4 regions of the Streptomyces sp. NPDC028907 genome follow, and region 2 is predicted to be linked to each of the others. Evidence: riboswitches for the same ligand, from Rfam matches in the RefSeq annotation. Region 2 holds a riboswitch; each other region holds the start of a gene.
The links. A riboswitch is a leader RNA that binds a small molecule or an ion and turns the genes downstream of it on or off. The one in region 2 is predicted to bind cyclic di-AMP.

Region 1 (3,720 bases), 200 kb from region 2:
CGCTCCAGGACCGCCTCCAGGATGGTGGCGGGTCCCGCCCCGGACTCGACGACCGTACGGAGCTCCTCCATCAGTGTGTTGAACCGCTTGACGGCGTTGGTCGACCGCGCGGCCATGCCGTACGCCTCGTCCACGCGGCGCAGCGCCTGCGGGAAGCTGATCTTCTCCCGCTGCGAGAGGGCGTCGATCATCGCCTCGGCGCGGTCGCCGATGCCCCGCTTGGGCACGTTCAGAATCCGCCGCAGCGGTACGGAGTCCTCGGGATTGGCCAGCACACGCAGGTAGGCCAGCACATCGCGGACCTCCTTGCGCTCGTAGAACCGGACCCCGCCGACGACCTTGTAGGGCAGTCCGACGCGGATGAAGACTTCCTCGAAGACACGGGACTGGGCGTTCGTCCGGTAGAACACGGCGACGTCGCCGGCCTTCGCGTCCCCGGCGTCCGTCAGTCGGTCTATCTCGTCGGCGACGAACTGCGCCTCGTCGTGCTCGGTGTCCGCGACATAGCCGGTGATGCGCGCGCCCGCCCCCGCGTTGGTCCACAGGTTCTTGGGCCTGCGGGACTCGTTGCGCTCGATGACGGCGTTGGCGGCGCTCAGGATCGTCTGGCTGGAGCGGTAGTTCTGCTCCAGCAGGATGGTCGTCGCGTCCGGGTAGTCCTCCTCGAACTGGAGGATGTTGCGGATCGTCGCGCCCCGGAAGGCGTAGATCGACTGGTCGGCGTCACCCACGACACACAGCTCGGCGGGCGGGACGTCGAACTCGCTGGGCGGCACGTCGACGGGGTGCTCACTGGTCCCGACGAGCTCGCGCACCAGGGCGTACTGCGCGTGGTTGGTGTCCTGGTACTCGTCCACCAGCACATGGCGAAAACGCCGGCGGTAGTGCTCGGCGACGTCCGGGAAGGCCCGCAGCAGATTGACCGTCGTCATGATCAGGTCGTCGAAGTCGAGGGCGTTGGCCTCCCGCAACCGCGACTGGTACAGGGCGTACGCCTGCGCGAGCGTCTTCTCGAAACCGTCCGTGGCCTGCGCGGCGAAGTCCTCCTCGTCGATCAGCTCGTTCTTCAGATTGCTGATCTTGGCGCTGAAGGACTTGGGCGGAAACCTCTTCGGATCAAGATCCAGATCCCGGCAGACGAGCGCCATCAGCCGCTTGCTGTCGGCAGCGTCATAGATCGAGAACGACGAGGTGAACCCGAGCCTCTTGCTCTCCCTGCGCAGGATGCGCACGCACGAGCTGTGGAAGGTCATCACCCACATCGCGTTCGCCCGCGGCCCCACGAGCTGCTCGACGCGCTCCTTCATCTCGCCCGCGGCCTTGTTGGTGAAGGTGATCGCGAGGATCTGCCCCGGATGCACATTCCGCTCGGCCAGCAGGTGGGCGATGCGATGGGTGAGCACACGCGTCTTGCCGGATCCGGCGCCGGCCACGATGAGCAGCGGGCTGCCGGAGTGGACGACGGCCGCCCGCTGGTTCTCGTTCAGCCCCTCCAGCAGCGCGGCCGCGTCGAGGGCCGGGCGCGGGGCGCCGTCGCGGTAGTAGGAGTCCCGGTCCGGCGGCACGTCGAACTTCCCGCCGAACAGATCGTCCGGAACCGGTTCCGGAGCGTGATCGTCCTCGGGCGGCGGCGGGTGCTCCTCGTGGGCCCGCGGGGCCTGGAGGTCCGCCAGGAAGCTGTCGTCAAAGAGGCTGCTCATCGCTCTCCGAGTCTAGGGCGCCCCACTGACAGCCCGCTGCCACCCCGAGAACCTCGCCACCCCAATCCCGCCTCCCCCATCACCCCTCACCCTCCAGCATTCGACCGTCACCCTCAGCAACCATTCCGCCAATCACCCCATCCTCCACCAAACACCACCAAACCAACCTCCGTCCGCGATACACCTCCCCAAGGTCACGAAAATGTATCGGGCATATCGAACATCAACCTTCACAGGGGCCACACGAGTTGGCTACCGTGCCGGGCAGGCCGTACGACCCCCACCGGCGAACGTCGCCGGGCCGCGCGGCCTCCGCCGAGTCCGGTAAGCCCCATGGGCCCGGAGCCGGGGACCCACCGAACTTGGGGTGAATCGGCCGGACTTCCGAGCCGTAGGGCAACCCTTCCGAACCACCCGCCCGAACCCGACAGCTAACTCGGTAGGCGGAGCACGGAAGGAGTCGCCTCCCTTGGCGTCGCACCGCAAGTCGCGTCCCGCAGGCACGCGCGTAGCAGGCATACGGCCCCCCGCCCTCGCCACGGCGGCCCTCACCTCCGTGGCCCTGCTGTCCCAGACGGCCAACGCGAACCCGTCCACGGACGACAAGCCGAGCCTCGAAGAGGTCGAGAAGAAGGTCGACGACCTCTACCGCCAGGCGGAGTCGGCGACCGAGAAGTACAACGCGGCCAAGGAGAAGACCGCGAAGCAGCGCAAGCGCGTCGACACCCTCCTCGACGACGTCGCCAAGCGCACCCAGACCCTCAACGACGCCCGCGAGGAACTCGGCCGCAACGCCGCCGCCCAGTACCGCACCGGAGCGGCCGCTCCCGACACGGCCACCTTCCTCCTCGCGGACACCCCGCAGGACTACTTCGACCAGTCCCAGCTGATGGACCGCATGACGGGACGTCAAAAAGAGGCGGTCGACGAATACTTCACCCAGCAGTCCGCGACGATGCAGAAGCGCCAAGAGGCCACTCGGAGCCTCGAAACGCTCACGGAGTCGCAGAACGACCTCCAGGCCGCCAAGACCACCGTCCAGACGAAGCTCGCCGACGCCCGCGAACTTCTCTCGAAGCTGACGGCCGAGGAAAAGGCCCGCCTCGCCGCGATCGAGAAGCGCAAGCAGGAAGAGGCGGCCCGCAAGGCAGAGGAACTGGCCCGCCGGCAGGCAGAAGCCGAACGCCAACGCCAAGAGGCGGCACAGCAGGAGAACACCGAGTCCCCGTCCGACTCGTCCTCCTCGGACTCCGCCTCGGACTCCTCATACGCCACCAAGGCCGAAAAAGCCCTGGCCTTCGCCCGCTCCCAGATAGGCAAGCCGTACGTCTGGGGCGCCACCGGCCCCGACTCCTACGACTGCTCCGGCCTCACCCAGGGCGCCTGGAAGGCCGCCGGCGTCGACATTCCCCGCGTCACCTACGACCAGGTCAACGCCGGCACCACGGTCCCCCTCTCCAACGCCCAGCCCGGTGACCTGGTCTTCTTCTACGACGACGTCACCCACGTGGGCATCTACATCGGCAACGGCATGATGATCCACGCCCCCAAGCCCGGCGCGTACGTCCGCGAGGAGTCGATCTACTACGACGGAGAGTCATCGATCCACAGCGTCGTACGCCCGGCGTAAGAAGCCCGCACGACGCCGCGGCCGCGCACGGCGGCAAGGGGCCGCGTCGGGGGGTGTCCGCCCGCAGCGGCGGACGTCAACGCAGGGCACTTCTAGAAGCGACCGAGCCGCCCGACCGAGGACGGACCCCCCCGGCGCGGCCCCGCCCCCCAACGCACCGAACCGCGCTACGCGAACCCCCACCAAACCCCAGCGGGCCGCCGCAGGCATCCCGCCCAACCGCCGGAGGCATCCCCGCAGGCATCCCCGCCCAACCGCCGGAGGCACCCGCAGGCATCCCCGGCCAAACCGCCGGAGGCGCGGCGTGCCCCACCCCCCGGCCCCCACCCCCCTCCTAGCATCGACCCATGCCCGCCACCACCACCTCCGCATCCCCCCTCCGCACCTGGT
Region 2 (3,720 bases):
GGCCATCCTCGTCCCGCACTGCGCCGCCACCCTCGCCCCCGGCGGTATGGGCATGTCGGCCGGCTCCGCCGCCTCCGCCGCCTCCGCCGCCTCCAGCACGCTCGTCCATCTGGTGTCCGTTGCGGGCGGCTGGCTCTGCTCAGCGCGAGCACGGAACTCCTCAAGCCGAACGTCGCCACCATGGTCGGCTTCTCGGCCGCCGCGATCGACATGATGTTCGGCCTGGCCCGGTACGTCCTCGGGCGGGGCCACCTGGCCGGCCGGAAGCACGTCTGGTTCCCCTCCCTCGCCATGGCCAAGGGCACCCAGGCCCAGACGGTCAAGTTCTACGACGACGTCCCCAAGCCCACCTACTTCGGCGTCAACGGTCCCGTCGCGGTGGTCGCGGGCCTCGCCGTGATGGCCGCGACCCGCTGGCTGAGCCGCACGATGCACCCGGTGGACTGACCCGCCACAAAGCATTCGCCGCACTCGACGCATCCGACGCACTGACCCGACAGGGATCCCGCCCATACACATCCGTACGTCCTTCCCCCACGAGACGACCCATCACGACCTCCGCAACCCGCTCCGGGACGGGACCCTGCTGTACGCGCGCGTGACGCCCGCTGACGAACGAGCCCGTACCGGCGCTCCTCGAATACCTGCTGTACCGCCTGACCGACCGGCTCAAGGCGATCGTCATGGTTTGCTCGACGGACGATCGCTATGACAACGACGTGCACTGCACGGGAGGTTCCATCCTCACCGGTCGACATGCCGCCTGACCGTCGACCATGTGCGCCTTCGTCGCCCGTCCGAGGACACCGGCGTCATGTCCGAGCCCCTGCCGCGCTCCGCGTCAGCGACTCCCACCCCGTCGAAGTGGGCGAGTAGACCTGAGCGTTGAGGCGGGCGAGGGTACAGCTGAGGTTGACGTCGGACATACCGCGCGAGCAAGTCGTCGCCCGGCTCTGCGACCTGGCACCGGACGGCTCCTCGCCCCTGGTCACGCGGGGCGCTGAACCTGACTGCACGTCATGGCCGGGACGGCGTGGCGCCGCGCGAGCCGGGCGCAACCGAGGCCGTACCCCTTGAGCTGCCCGCACCCACTCGGACCGGGTCGATCCGGGTGCACCGCCCGGAGCTCGGCTGGGAGGCGACGGTGCGGATGCTCTCCGAGATCAGCTGCGATCGGCATGACCTCATCGCCTCCAACGAGGTGATCTACACAGAGGGCGAAGAAGTACTTTTCCGTCGGACACGGGAAAAACGGACTCCACGAATGGCCAGTTAAAGGCGAGTTGGAGCCATTGCCCGATTTGCCACTCTTGTGGATGCCAGTGAGTTGAGTCACGCACACCCGGCCACACACCCCGTCCGACGCACCTTCGTCTCCCCTTGTTCCACACACAAGTTGAGGCTTGGCAACCGCAAAGGATCAAGCACCCCATACGCACCAGACCATGGTCAACCGGCACGTCAGGCGGCCCCGGCACTTGTTTCGGACATGTGCTCTCGCATACGTTCCCGCTCGTCGGGCGGACGCCGAATCCTGCCGCCGCCCGTGTCATCCATCCCCGGAACTCACACACGCACGGCAGGAGCGGGGGACCCAGGTAAGTCGCCGGACCGGACGCCTTGATGGCGCACCGGCCCGGCTCGGGGTGAAGTCGCGCCACCGCTCAGCGGCGCGGCCGGGCATCTCCCGCCCGAACCCGACAGCTCACCTCGCAGGCGCCGGAGAGGAACAGCGCCATGCCCCGAGGCAAGCACCGCCGCCCCCGCACCAACCCGCTCACTCGTCGCGTCGCCATCGCAGGCACCGGCACCGCAGCCCTCGCGCTCCCGCTCCTGAGCGCGACCACCGCGAGCGCCGCCCAGCCGGCCCAGACCCCCACCGCCGCGCAGGCCAATACCCTTACGTACACCACCAAAAAGGGCGATTCGCTCTACGGCATCGCGGACCGGTACGACGCCCAGGGTGGCTGGAAGCAGCTCTACAAGGACAACCGCAAGGCCATCGGCGACAACCCCCGGCTGATCCACCCGGGCGTCGACCTGGAGGTCCGGGCGACGAAGAAGGCCGGCACCGCGAGCGCAACCGCCGACAAGGCCGCCGCACCCGCCAAGAAGTCCGCCGTCGCCCAGGCCACGCAGTCCTCGGTGAAGACATACCCGGACAACCTCGACGGCTGGATCCGCAACGCTCTGGACATCATGGGACAGAACGGGATTCCCGGATCTTACGAGGGCATCCACCGCAACATCATGCGCGAGTCGTCCGGCAACCCCCAGGCCATCAACAACTGGGACTCCAACGCGGCCGCGGGCACCCCGTCCAAGGGCCTCCTCCAGGTCATCGACCCGACCTTCGCGGCCTACCACGTGCCGGGCACCGTCTACGACCCCTTCAACCCGGTCGCGAACATCGCGGCCGCGTGCAACTACGCGGCCGCCCGGTACGGCTCGATCGACAATGTGAACGGCCCTTACTAGCCCTGAAGCAGGATCGAGTGGGCTAATTCACCCTTACTGGGCTGAATCGGTCAGGGCGCCCGCGCTGACGCCCGCGAACAACCTCTCGAGGACGACGGCGATGCCGTCGTCCTCGTTCGAGAGGGTGATCTCGTCGGCGACCGCCTTGAGTTCGGGGTGGGCGTTGGCCATCGCCACCCCGCGGGCGGCCCAGTCGAACATGGGGATGTCATTGGGCATGTCCCCGAAGGCGATGGTCTCGTGCGCGCCGAGGCCGAGATGCTCGGCGGCGAGCGCGAGACCGGTCGCCTTGGTGATGCCGCATGGCTGGAGTTCGACGGTCCCGGGCCCGGACATGGTGACCGTCGCGAGAGAGCCCACGACCGCCCGCGCCGTCGCCGCCAACTCGTCGTCGGACAGGGTGGGATGGCGCAGCAACACCTTGCTGATCGGCTCGCACCACAGGTCGTCCCGGTGCTGGACACGGACAGCGGGCAGGGTGGGGTGCGGCATCAGGTACCCGGGTTCGATGAGCGTGAGCCCGTCGACGCCGTCCTGGTCGACGGCCGCGTACACCTCCCCGACCTCGGCCTCGATCTTGCCGAGCGCGGTCTCCGCCAACTCCCGGTCCAGGGTGATCGACCACAAGAGACGGTCCGCGCCGGCGTCGTACAACTGCGCGCCCTGTCCGCACACCGCGAGCCCCCTGCTGCCCAGGACGTCGAGGAGCGGCCGCACTCTGGGCGCCGGCCGCCCCGTCACGACGAGGTGCTGAGCACCGGCCGCCGCGACCTGCGCGAGCGCGTCGAGGGAACGGTCGGAGAGCGTGTCGTCGCCTCGGAGCAGCGTCCCGTCCAGGTCAGTGGCGATGAGTGAATATGCGATGGGTGGGGCCATGATCAGAGAATACGGACAGGAAGCCCCATCGACTCGACGTGAACCGGACGGCTGCTGTGTTCACATGTGTTGACACCTGTTCCGGTTCGGATTCTGTTTCCGTGTGCACAACTTCCTTCCGCTTGTTGCGATTTCACCCCCACGTGGTCCCTCGACCCGCACCATCGCCTACGCGGGAGGGGGCCTGAGCCTCGACCGTGCGCCGCGACCTGGTGATTCGCCGGCCCCGGCGACGCGAGTTCCGTACTGCCCAAGACCGGCACCTCACCCGTAACGTGTGGCCCGACCACATGGCACGGAGCGTAAGAGAGTGAGGCAGCACCCCATGCCCCCCTTCGATCTCCCCGAGGGCGACCCCTTCGGCAC
Region 3 (3,720 bases), on a different contig from region 2:
CGCCCCAGCGCAGGGCCTCGGAGAAGGACTCCGCGCCGATCGGGGCGATCATGAACTCCTGGATGTCCACGTTGGAGTCGGCGTGCGAGCCGCCGTTCAGGATGTTCATCATCGGCACCGGCAGCAGGTGCGCGTTCGGGCCGCCCAGGTAGCGGAAGAGGGGGAGGTCGGACGCCTCGGACGCGGCGTGGGCGACGGCGAGGGAGACGCCGAGGATGGCGTTGGCGCCGAGGGATGCCTTGTTGTCGGTGGCGTCCAGGTCGAACATGGCCTGGTCGATCAGGCGCTGCTCGGTGGCGTCGTAGCCGACGAGCTCCGGGCCGATCTGCTCGATGACGGCGAGGACGGCCTTCTCGACACCCTTGCCGAGGTAGCGGTTCTGGTCGCCGTCGCGGAGCTCGATGGCCTCGAAGGCGCCGGTGGAGGCGCCGGACGGAACGGCGGCACGACCCGTGCTGCCGTCGTCGAGGCCGACCTCGACCTCGACGGTGGGGTTGCCTCGCGAGTCGAGGATTTCCCGGGCTACGACGACGTCGATGGACGGCACGAGCATCTCCTTCTTGGGATGTGACGCGGGTACGCAGTCCGCGGTGGGTACTGCGAGACGAGCCTAACCGGCTCCGGGCGTTCGGCCAGCGGTCGACCGCCCCGTGGGACAGAACCGAGAGTAAATTGTTTCCGAACGGAACAAAGACTTCGGCACAAAAGGGGCCGACGCACACGGTCCGGCACAAGAAACCCCGCCCCGGTGCGTACGGGGGAAGACGCACCGAGGCGGGGAGTTCGCGGGGACGGGGGTGACCCTCACGAGACCTTCACTCCGAGGTCCACGGATGTGAGGGCGGTGTGGTTCAGCTGTCCCCCTGTATTACTTCAGGTGCAGCTGCTGACCCGGGTAGATCAGGTCGGCGTCCTCGACGATGTCCTTGTTCAGCTTGAACAGCTTCTCCCAGCCGCCCTTGACCTTCTTCGCCTCGGCGATCGAGCTGAGGGTGTCGCCCTTGACGACCTTGTACTCGCCGTCGCCCTTCTTGACCTTCTTGCCGGTCGGGGTGGTGACGGTCTTGGTCGACTTCTTCTCGGCGGCCGGGCGCTCGGCGGAGCGGGAGGCCGGCTGCTCCTCGGTGGCGCGGGGGGCGGTCTCGGTGCTCTGCGAGGCGCCGGAGCCGTTGTAAGGGGCGCTCGACAGGCCGGTGCCGCAGTGCGGCCAGGCACCCTTGCCCTGACTCGCGAGGACCTTCTCGGCGATCTCGATCTGCTGGGCCTTGCTGGCCTGGTCGGCGGTGGAGGCGTATGCCGTGCCGCCGTACGCGGCCCAGGTGGAGGCGGAGAACTGAAGGCCGCCGTAGTAGCCGTTGCCGGTGTTGATCGACCAGTTGCCGCCGGACTCGCACTGGGCGACGGCGTCCCACTCGGAGGCGGTGGCGGCGGAGGCGCTGCCGGCCGCCATCAGCGGGGCGGCGACGGCGGCGGCACCGGTGACGCCGACGACGGCTATGGCGCGAGCGGCCTTGGACGGACGACGGTGCTTGCCCTTGCTGGAAAACAGCATGGAGAGATCCCCTCACCGACGCCTACGAGGTGAGCTGTCGGGTTCGGGCCGGTTGAGTTGCCCGGCCGCGCACGCTCGCCTCTCGGCTGCTGCTGCGCGACTTCACCCCAAGCCGGCTCCGGCCGTGCGGCCCCGAAGGGCCTCAACTGCCGGACCCGGCGCAAACCTTGGGTCCCCCGCTCCTGCCTACGGCGCTTGACGCGACGACTGTTCCCGGACGGCCGCCGGCAGGATTCGGCGTGACGGCTGTCGGGGCTCGCACTGGTGGCGAGCGGTCATGACCGTAGACACGCGATTCCGGGAATTACAAAGACGATCAGGGCTTCTGAGATCTATCTCTCACTGCATTCAAAACGGACATTCAGGTGCGAATAGTGACGCGAACTGGCGCTGCATTTCGCCCTGTTCAGCCGTTATTCGCCAGGGACGTCCAGGGTCTGACCGGCGAAGATGTGGTTCGCGTCAGGGCCGATGGCGTCCTTGTTCGCCGCGTACAGAGCGCGCCACCCGCCGTCGAGGTCAAGGGAGTCGGCGATGGAGGCGAGAGTGTCGCCGGCGCGGACGCTGTACGAGGCGTGGCGCCCGGAGGACTTGGCGGACTCGGCGGCACCGCCGTCGGCCTCGCCCTCGTCGGCACTGGGACCGCGGTGCCGCCCGGAGCCGGCCGTCTCGGCGTCGATCGCCCCGGTGTCGACGAGGCTCCAGGAACCGACGTCCTGCACCACATCGTCCTGATTGTCCCCACCGATCGCCTCCACCGGGGAGCGGTCGGGCGACTGTGAGGCCTTTACGCTGGGGGACGTTTCGGACTTAGCGGAATCATCCGCCGCAGGCGCTGAAGGGGATGAGGAAGAAGAAGGGGAGGAATCCCGCGAGGGCCCGGACGAAGCATCCGAGGATTCACTCGGGGTGCCGGACGGGTCGTCGCTCTGGTTCGACGCCTCGGACGAGTTCGACCCACCGGACGACTCGGACGAATTCGACGAGCTGGACGAATCGGATGAGTTGAGCGAGTCGAGCAAGCCGGATGAGCCGGACACCTCGGAGGGGGAGTCCTCCTCCACTCCGGTGTCGAGGTCGAGGGCCCCGGATTCCTTGGTGAGTCCGTTGACCACCGCGCAGGTGCCCCAGGGGCTGGTCCCCCGGGCCGCGAGAAGGTCCTGGGCCACGGCTATCTGCTGGGAGCGGCTAGCCAGGTCGGGGCTGGGGGCGTAGTCGAGGCCGCCGTACCTCTCCCAGTCCTCCTGGGTCAGTTGCAGTCCGCCGTAGCGGCCGGCGCTCTCGTCGGCGGCGCTCCAGGATCCCCCGCTCCTGCATTCGGCCACCTTGTCCCACACGGTGCCGTCGGCGGCGCTGGCACTCGCGGCGCCGAGCATCGGGATGGCGATGGCGGACCCGGTCACTCCGGCCGCGACGAGGATGGCCGGGGCCTGACGAGGGCGACGGTGACGACCGTTCCCGGAGAGCATGCGGGGACCTTTCGCGAGACAGCGGTGACCGCGGCGCGTGAAACCTGGACGCCGACGTTGATGCGTGAACGTAGCGGCAGACGATCACTTGTCACAAGTTAATGCCGCGCAGATCACGTGAAGATCACAGACAAGAGCGCGTGTCATGTTTGCCGAGGGGACGCACTCACCCAACCGGGGTGAACTCCACCGGAAGGGTGCGCAGTCCGCGCATGATGAGTCCGCCGCGCCATCTCAACTCGCCCGGATCCACGGCGAGTCGGAGGTCCGGGACGCGGGTGAGGAGCGTGCCGAGGGCGGTCTGGCCCTCCAGGCGGGCGAGCGGGGCGCCGAGGCAGTAGTGGATGCCGTGGCCGTAGCCGAGATGCTGGTTGTCGCGGCGGGCGAGGTCGAGGACGTCGGGGTCGGCGAAGCGGTCCGGGTCCCGGTCGGCGGCGGCCAGGACGACGAGGACGGGATCGCCGGGCGCGATGTGCCGGCCGCCCAGGGTGAGCGGCTCCGTGGCGAAGCGCCAGGTGGCGAGTTCCACGGGGCCGTCGTAGCGGAGGAGTTCCTCCACTCCGGTTTCGAGGAGGCCGGTCTCCTCGGCGGCCAAGGACGTCTGCAGGCGGGCGCGTTGCTCGGGGTGGGTGAGCAGGGCGTAGGTGCCGTTGCCGATGAGGTTGACGGTCGTCTCGAAGCCGGCGAACAGCAGGATGA
Region 4 (3,720 bases), on a different contig from region 2:
CCTACTCGAAGCTGCTGGAGGAGCGGATCGTCTTCCTCGGCACACCGATCGACGACATCTCGGCGAACGACGTGATGGCCCAGTTCATGTACCTGGAGCACCGGGACCCCGACCGGGGCATCTCGCTCTACGTCAATTCGCCGGGCGGATCCTTCAGTGCCATGACGGCGATCTACGACACCATGCAGTACGTCACCTGCGACGTGGAGACGATCTGCCTGGGCCAGGCCGGCTCGGCCGCCGCGGTGCTGTTGTCCTCGGGCACACCGGGCAAGCGATTCGCGCTGCCGGGGGCCCGGGTGGTGATCCATCAGCCTGGACTGCCCGAGCCGGTCGAGGGCCAGGCCAGCGATCTGGCCATCCAGGCCGACGAACTGACGCGCATTCGGACCCGTCTGGAGGAGATGCTCGCGCTGCACACCGGACGCAGCCGCGAGCAGGTGAGCGAGGACATCGAGCGGGACAAGATCCTCAACGCGCAGGAGGCGCTGGAGTACGGGCTGGTGGACGCGATCATCCCCAGCCGCAGGGCCACCCTCGCGCCGCCCACGGGGCGGTGATCGGCCGGTGCTTCCACCCGAGCTGCCACCGCTGCCCGCGCTGACCCGCGCGGAGGGCGAGTTGATCGACCGTTACCTCGATGTCGTGGACCTGCTCGGCCGGATCAACCCGGGCCGGCACGGCGACACCTACAGCGGACTGCGCGCCGCCCAGGCGCTGGTGAGCAGGGCGACCGAGCTCCGAGACGCGCTGGCGCTGATGCATCGGCGGGGCGAGACGGAGCTGCACGCTCCCACGCTGGCGCGTGCGTTGCGCGTGCTGGACGGAGAGCGCCGCACGGCTCGTGTCAGGGTGCCGCCGCGCTCCGACAGTTGACGACGTGTACAGACTCGTTCCGGACGTCTCGGCCCACTGACGAGGCGTCCGGAAGGGAGCTGAAACGCGCCAAACGACGTACCCCCTTTCGGCGTATCCACGTGTCCATTTGCGCGCCCGCCAAGGTTGCACAACGGGCATGACCGCGAGGCGGAGTCCGACGTTCCGTCCCTGGTCCGGGGCTCGTTGGGCACCTGGACACCTCCTCGAACACGGGGGTGTCCACCCGAACGGGTGAGTGGTGAGTAACGCCACAAATCCCCGGTTCCGTTGGGATTTTCATTCAACCGTGCGTCAAGATCCCTGTCTGACGACAAGCCCCCGCCGCAGCGGCGGGGCGGTCCGGGCGGACGCCGAGTCCTGCCGCCGCCCGGATGACCGGTCGACAGGAGTGGATCGGCAGGAGTGGAGGACCCGAGCAAGACGGGTCGCCGGAGCGGACGTTCGTTCGATCCGAGCAGCCCTTGGGGTGAAGCCGCGGCAACGCGGCCGGGCAACTTCGCCAGCCCGAATCCGACAGGTCATCCTTCACAGGCGGCTGACGAAGGGTTGCGCATGACTGCGCTCAATCGTGTCCCGTCGCTCATGGCCCGGGCCGGAACGGCCTCGGCTCTCACCATCGCCGCAGTGGGCGGCTCGATAGTGGCACCCGGCTTCGCCCCCGAGGCCGAAGCGGCCACGCCGGCGACGAAGGCACTCCAGGTCGCGGCCTCCAAGAAGGGCTCCCCGTACAAGTGGGGCGCCACCGGGCCGAACCGATTCGACTGCTCCGGGCTGACGCTGTACTCGTTCAAGAAGGCGGGCAAGAAACTGCCCCGTACGGCGGCCCAGCAGTACAACAAGACCCGCCACATCTCCGCCAAGAACCGCAAGGCCGGAGACCTGGTGTTCTTCCACTCGGGGTCGTACGTCTACCACGTCGGCATCTATGCCGGGAAGGGAAGGATCTGGCACTCCCCGAAGAGCGGGGACGTGGTGAAGCTGCAGAAGATCTGGACCAGGAGCGTCTGGTACGGCCGGGTCAAGTGACCTTCCCGGAGGCGGTGACGGCGACCTGATACGCCGTCACCGCCCTCGGGGCCACCTCAGAGGGCCAGCAGCGGCCCGGCGAGCAGTGCCCCGCCGAAGACCGTCAGCGCGGCGCCGGTGACGGTCGTGACGGCCCGGGCGGCCCGCGGGCGGCGCAGCCATCTGCCGAGCCGGTCCACGAGCAGCGCGACCACCTGGAACCAGACCAGGGCGATCGCGAGCACGATGAGCGCGAGCAGCAGGGTCCGGGGCAGTGCCGGAGCGCCCGCGGGCACGAACTGGGGCAGCACGCTGAGGAAGGTCAGGGAGGCCTTCGGATTCAGGGCGTTGGTCACGAAGCCCTGCCGCAGGGGTCGCGCGGTGGAGTCCTGGCGCTCCTCCATGACTTCGGCGCGCCGTTGCCTCAGCGTCTGGACGCCGAGATACAACACATAGACACCGCCGACCACCTGAAGCGCACGGAACAGCGCAGGCATGGCGGCCAGCACCGCGGCGACCCCCACCACCGCCAGCGTCACATGCACCAGCAGCCCGGCCCCGATCCCGAGCGCGCAGGCGATGCCGGCCCGGCGGGAGACGAGGGCGTTGCGAACGACGACGGTGAAGTCGGCCCCGGGCATGGCGACCAGGCCGGCGGAGACCCCGGTGAAGGCGATGAGCTGAGCATCCATGCGCCCAGCGTGCCTGGCAGGAGCCTTCAACAGGTATTTCGAATATCCTAGGGAACCCTAAAACACTACTTAACCCCAGGGGCTGTCATGTACGACCCGACCCGTCTCGCCGCGCTGGTGGCGGTCGCCGAGGCGGGTTCGATCACCCGGGCCGCCGAGCGGCTCGGCTACACCACGCCCGCGCTCTCGCAGCAGCTGGCCAAGCTGGAGCGCGAGGCGGGCACCGCTCTTCTGGTACGGCATCACCGCGGGGCACGGCTGACGGGTGCGGGCGAACTGCTGGTGACCCGTGCGCGGCGGGTGCTCGACGAGCTGGAGCGGGCGCGGCACGAACTGGCCCGGCTGACCGGCCTGACCGGTGGCACGCTCCGGCTGGGCACCTTCCAGACCGCGGGCATCCATCTGCTGCCACCGGCTCTCAGCGCGTTTCGCCGGGCCCATCCGGACGTGGAGCTGACGGTCGCCGACTACGAACCGTCGGCCGGTGTCGCGGCGGTGGCGGCGGGCGAGGTCGACCTGGCGCTGACGCACGCCTACGAGCCGGGTGAGCCGACCCCGCTGCCCGCCTCGGTCGGCGTCGAGCCGATCCTCGTGGAGGAACTGGTCCTGGTGTCAGCCCCGGGCCACGCCCTCACCACCGGCGCCACACGGCTACCGCTGACCGACCTCGCCGGCCAGCCCATGATCAGCATGGCCCCGGACGCTCCGGCCCGCCGGGGTGTCGAGGCTGCCCTGACCAGAGCGGGGGCCACGCCTTCGGTTCTCGTCCCGACGCCGGGATACCTACTGGTGTGCGCGCTGGCCAGCGCGGGGCTCGGGGTGGCGGTCGTACCGGAGATGGTGGCGCGGACGTCGGCCACTCCGGTGGGCGTGCGCGCGCTGGAAGGGGGGCAGTTGCGCCGTACGATCTCGGTCGCGTATCGCGGAGAGGAGACGGCACCCGCGGCCGACGCTTTCCGCGCGGTGTTGCGGGGCACTTTCAACCGAGCCCAGCAGTCCCCACCCTAGGCCGCGGGGCTGTATCGATATGCGGCTCCGCCGCGTGGGCGCGACCAGCCGCAGCGGACCCGCAGACAACACACAACCCATCACGGCTCAGGCGCCGCAGGCACCGGCACAGCCCACGGCAGTTCGATGGAAACCG

Region 1: it holds a riboswitch for cyclic di-AMP, as region 2 does, so the genes downstream of both, ACZ4UU_RS20350 (C40 family peptidase) here and ACZ4UU_RS21335 (transglycosylase SLT domain-containing protein) in region 2, are expected to answer to the same signal.
Region 3: it holds a riboswitch for cyclic di-AMP, as region 2 does, so the genes downstream of both, ACZ4UU_RS04880 (transglycosylase family protein) here and ACZ4UU_RS21335 (transglycosylase SLT domain-containing protein) in region 2, are expected to answer to the same signal.
Region 4: it holds a riboswitch for cyclic di-AMP, as region 2 does, so the genes downstream of both, ACZ4UU_RS34975 (C40 family peptidase) here and ACZ4UU_RS21335 (transglycosylase SLT domain-containing protein) in region 2, are expected to answer to the same signal.

The regions. Positions count from the first base shown of each region.
Region 1 covers NZ_JBVHVE010000006.1:287,489-291,208, forward strand. The annotation lists gene pcrA (DNA helicase PcrA) at 1-1,700, opposite strand, end outside; cyclic di-AMP (ydaO/yuaA leader) riboswitch at 2,004-2,161, shown strand; gene ACZ4UU_RS20350 (C40 family peptidase) at 2,170-3,330, shown strand; gene ACZ4UU_RS20355 (tellurite resistance/C4-dicarboxylate transporter family protein) at 3,678-3,720, shown strand, end outside.
Region 2 covers NZ_JBVHVE010000006.1:489,279-492,998, forward strand. The annotation lists partial or broken gene ACZ4UU_RS21320 (peptide MFS transporter) at 1-270, shown strand, start outside; partial or broken gene ACZ4UU_RS21325 (hypothetical protein) at 512-764, shown strand; partial or broken gene ACZ4UU_RS21330 (CocE/NonD family hydrolase C-terminal non-catalytic domain-containing protein) at 886-1,276, shown strand; cyclic di-AMP (ydaO/yuaA leader) riboswitch at 1,548-1,732, shown strand; gene ACZ4UU_RS21335 (transglycosylase SLT domain-containing protein) at 1,738-2,478, shown strand; gene ACZ4UU_RS21340 (HAD family hydrolase) at 2,512-3,354, opposite strand; gene fahA (fumarylacetoacetase) at 3,680-3,720, shown strand, end outside.
Region 3 covers NZ_JBVHVE010000002.1:105,646-109,365, forward strand. The annotation lists gene eno (phosphopyruvate hydratase) at 1-553, opposite strand, end outside; gene ACZ4UU_RS04880 (transglycosylase family protein) at 869-1,552, opposite strand; cyclic di-AMP (ydaO/yuaA leader) riboswitch at 1,557-1,756, opposite strand; gene ACZ4UU_RS04885 (LysM peptidoglycan-binding domain-containing protein) at 1,966-3,021, opposite strand; gene ACZ4UU_RS04890 (cytochrome P450 family protein) at 3,188-3,720, opposite strand, start outside.
Region 4 covers NZ_JBVHVE010000014.1:117,401-121,120, forward strand. The annotation lists gene ACZ4UU_RS34965 (ATP-dependent Clp protease proteolytic subunit) at 1-560, shown strand, start outside; gene ACZ4UU_RS34970 (hypothetical protein) at 568-876, shown strand; cyclic di-AMP (ydaO/yuaA leader) riboswitch at 1,296-1,428, shown strand; gene ACZ4UU_RS34975 (C40 family peptidase) at 1,432-1,905, shown strand; gene ACZ4UU_RS34980 (LysE family translocator) at 1,962-2,576, opposite strand; gene ACZ4UU_RS34985 (LysR family transcriptional regulator) at 2,664-3,584, shown strand; gene ACZ4UU_RS34990 (ATP-binding protein) at 3,665-3,720, opposite strand, start outside.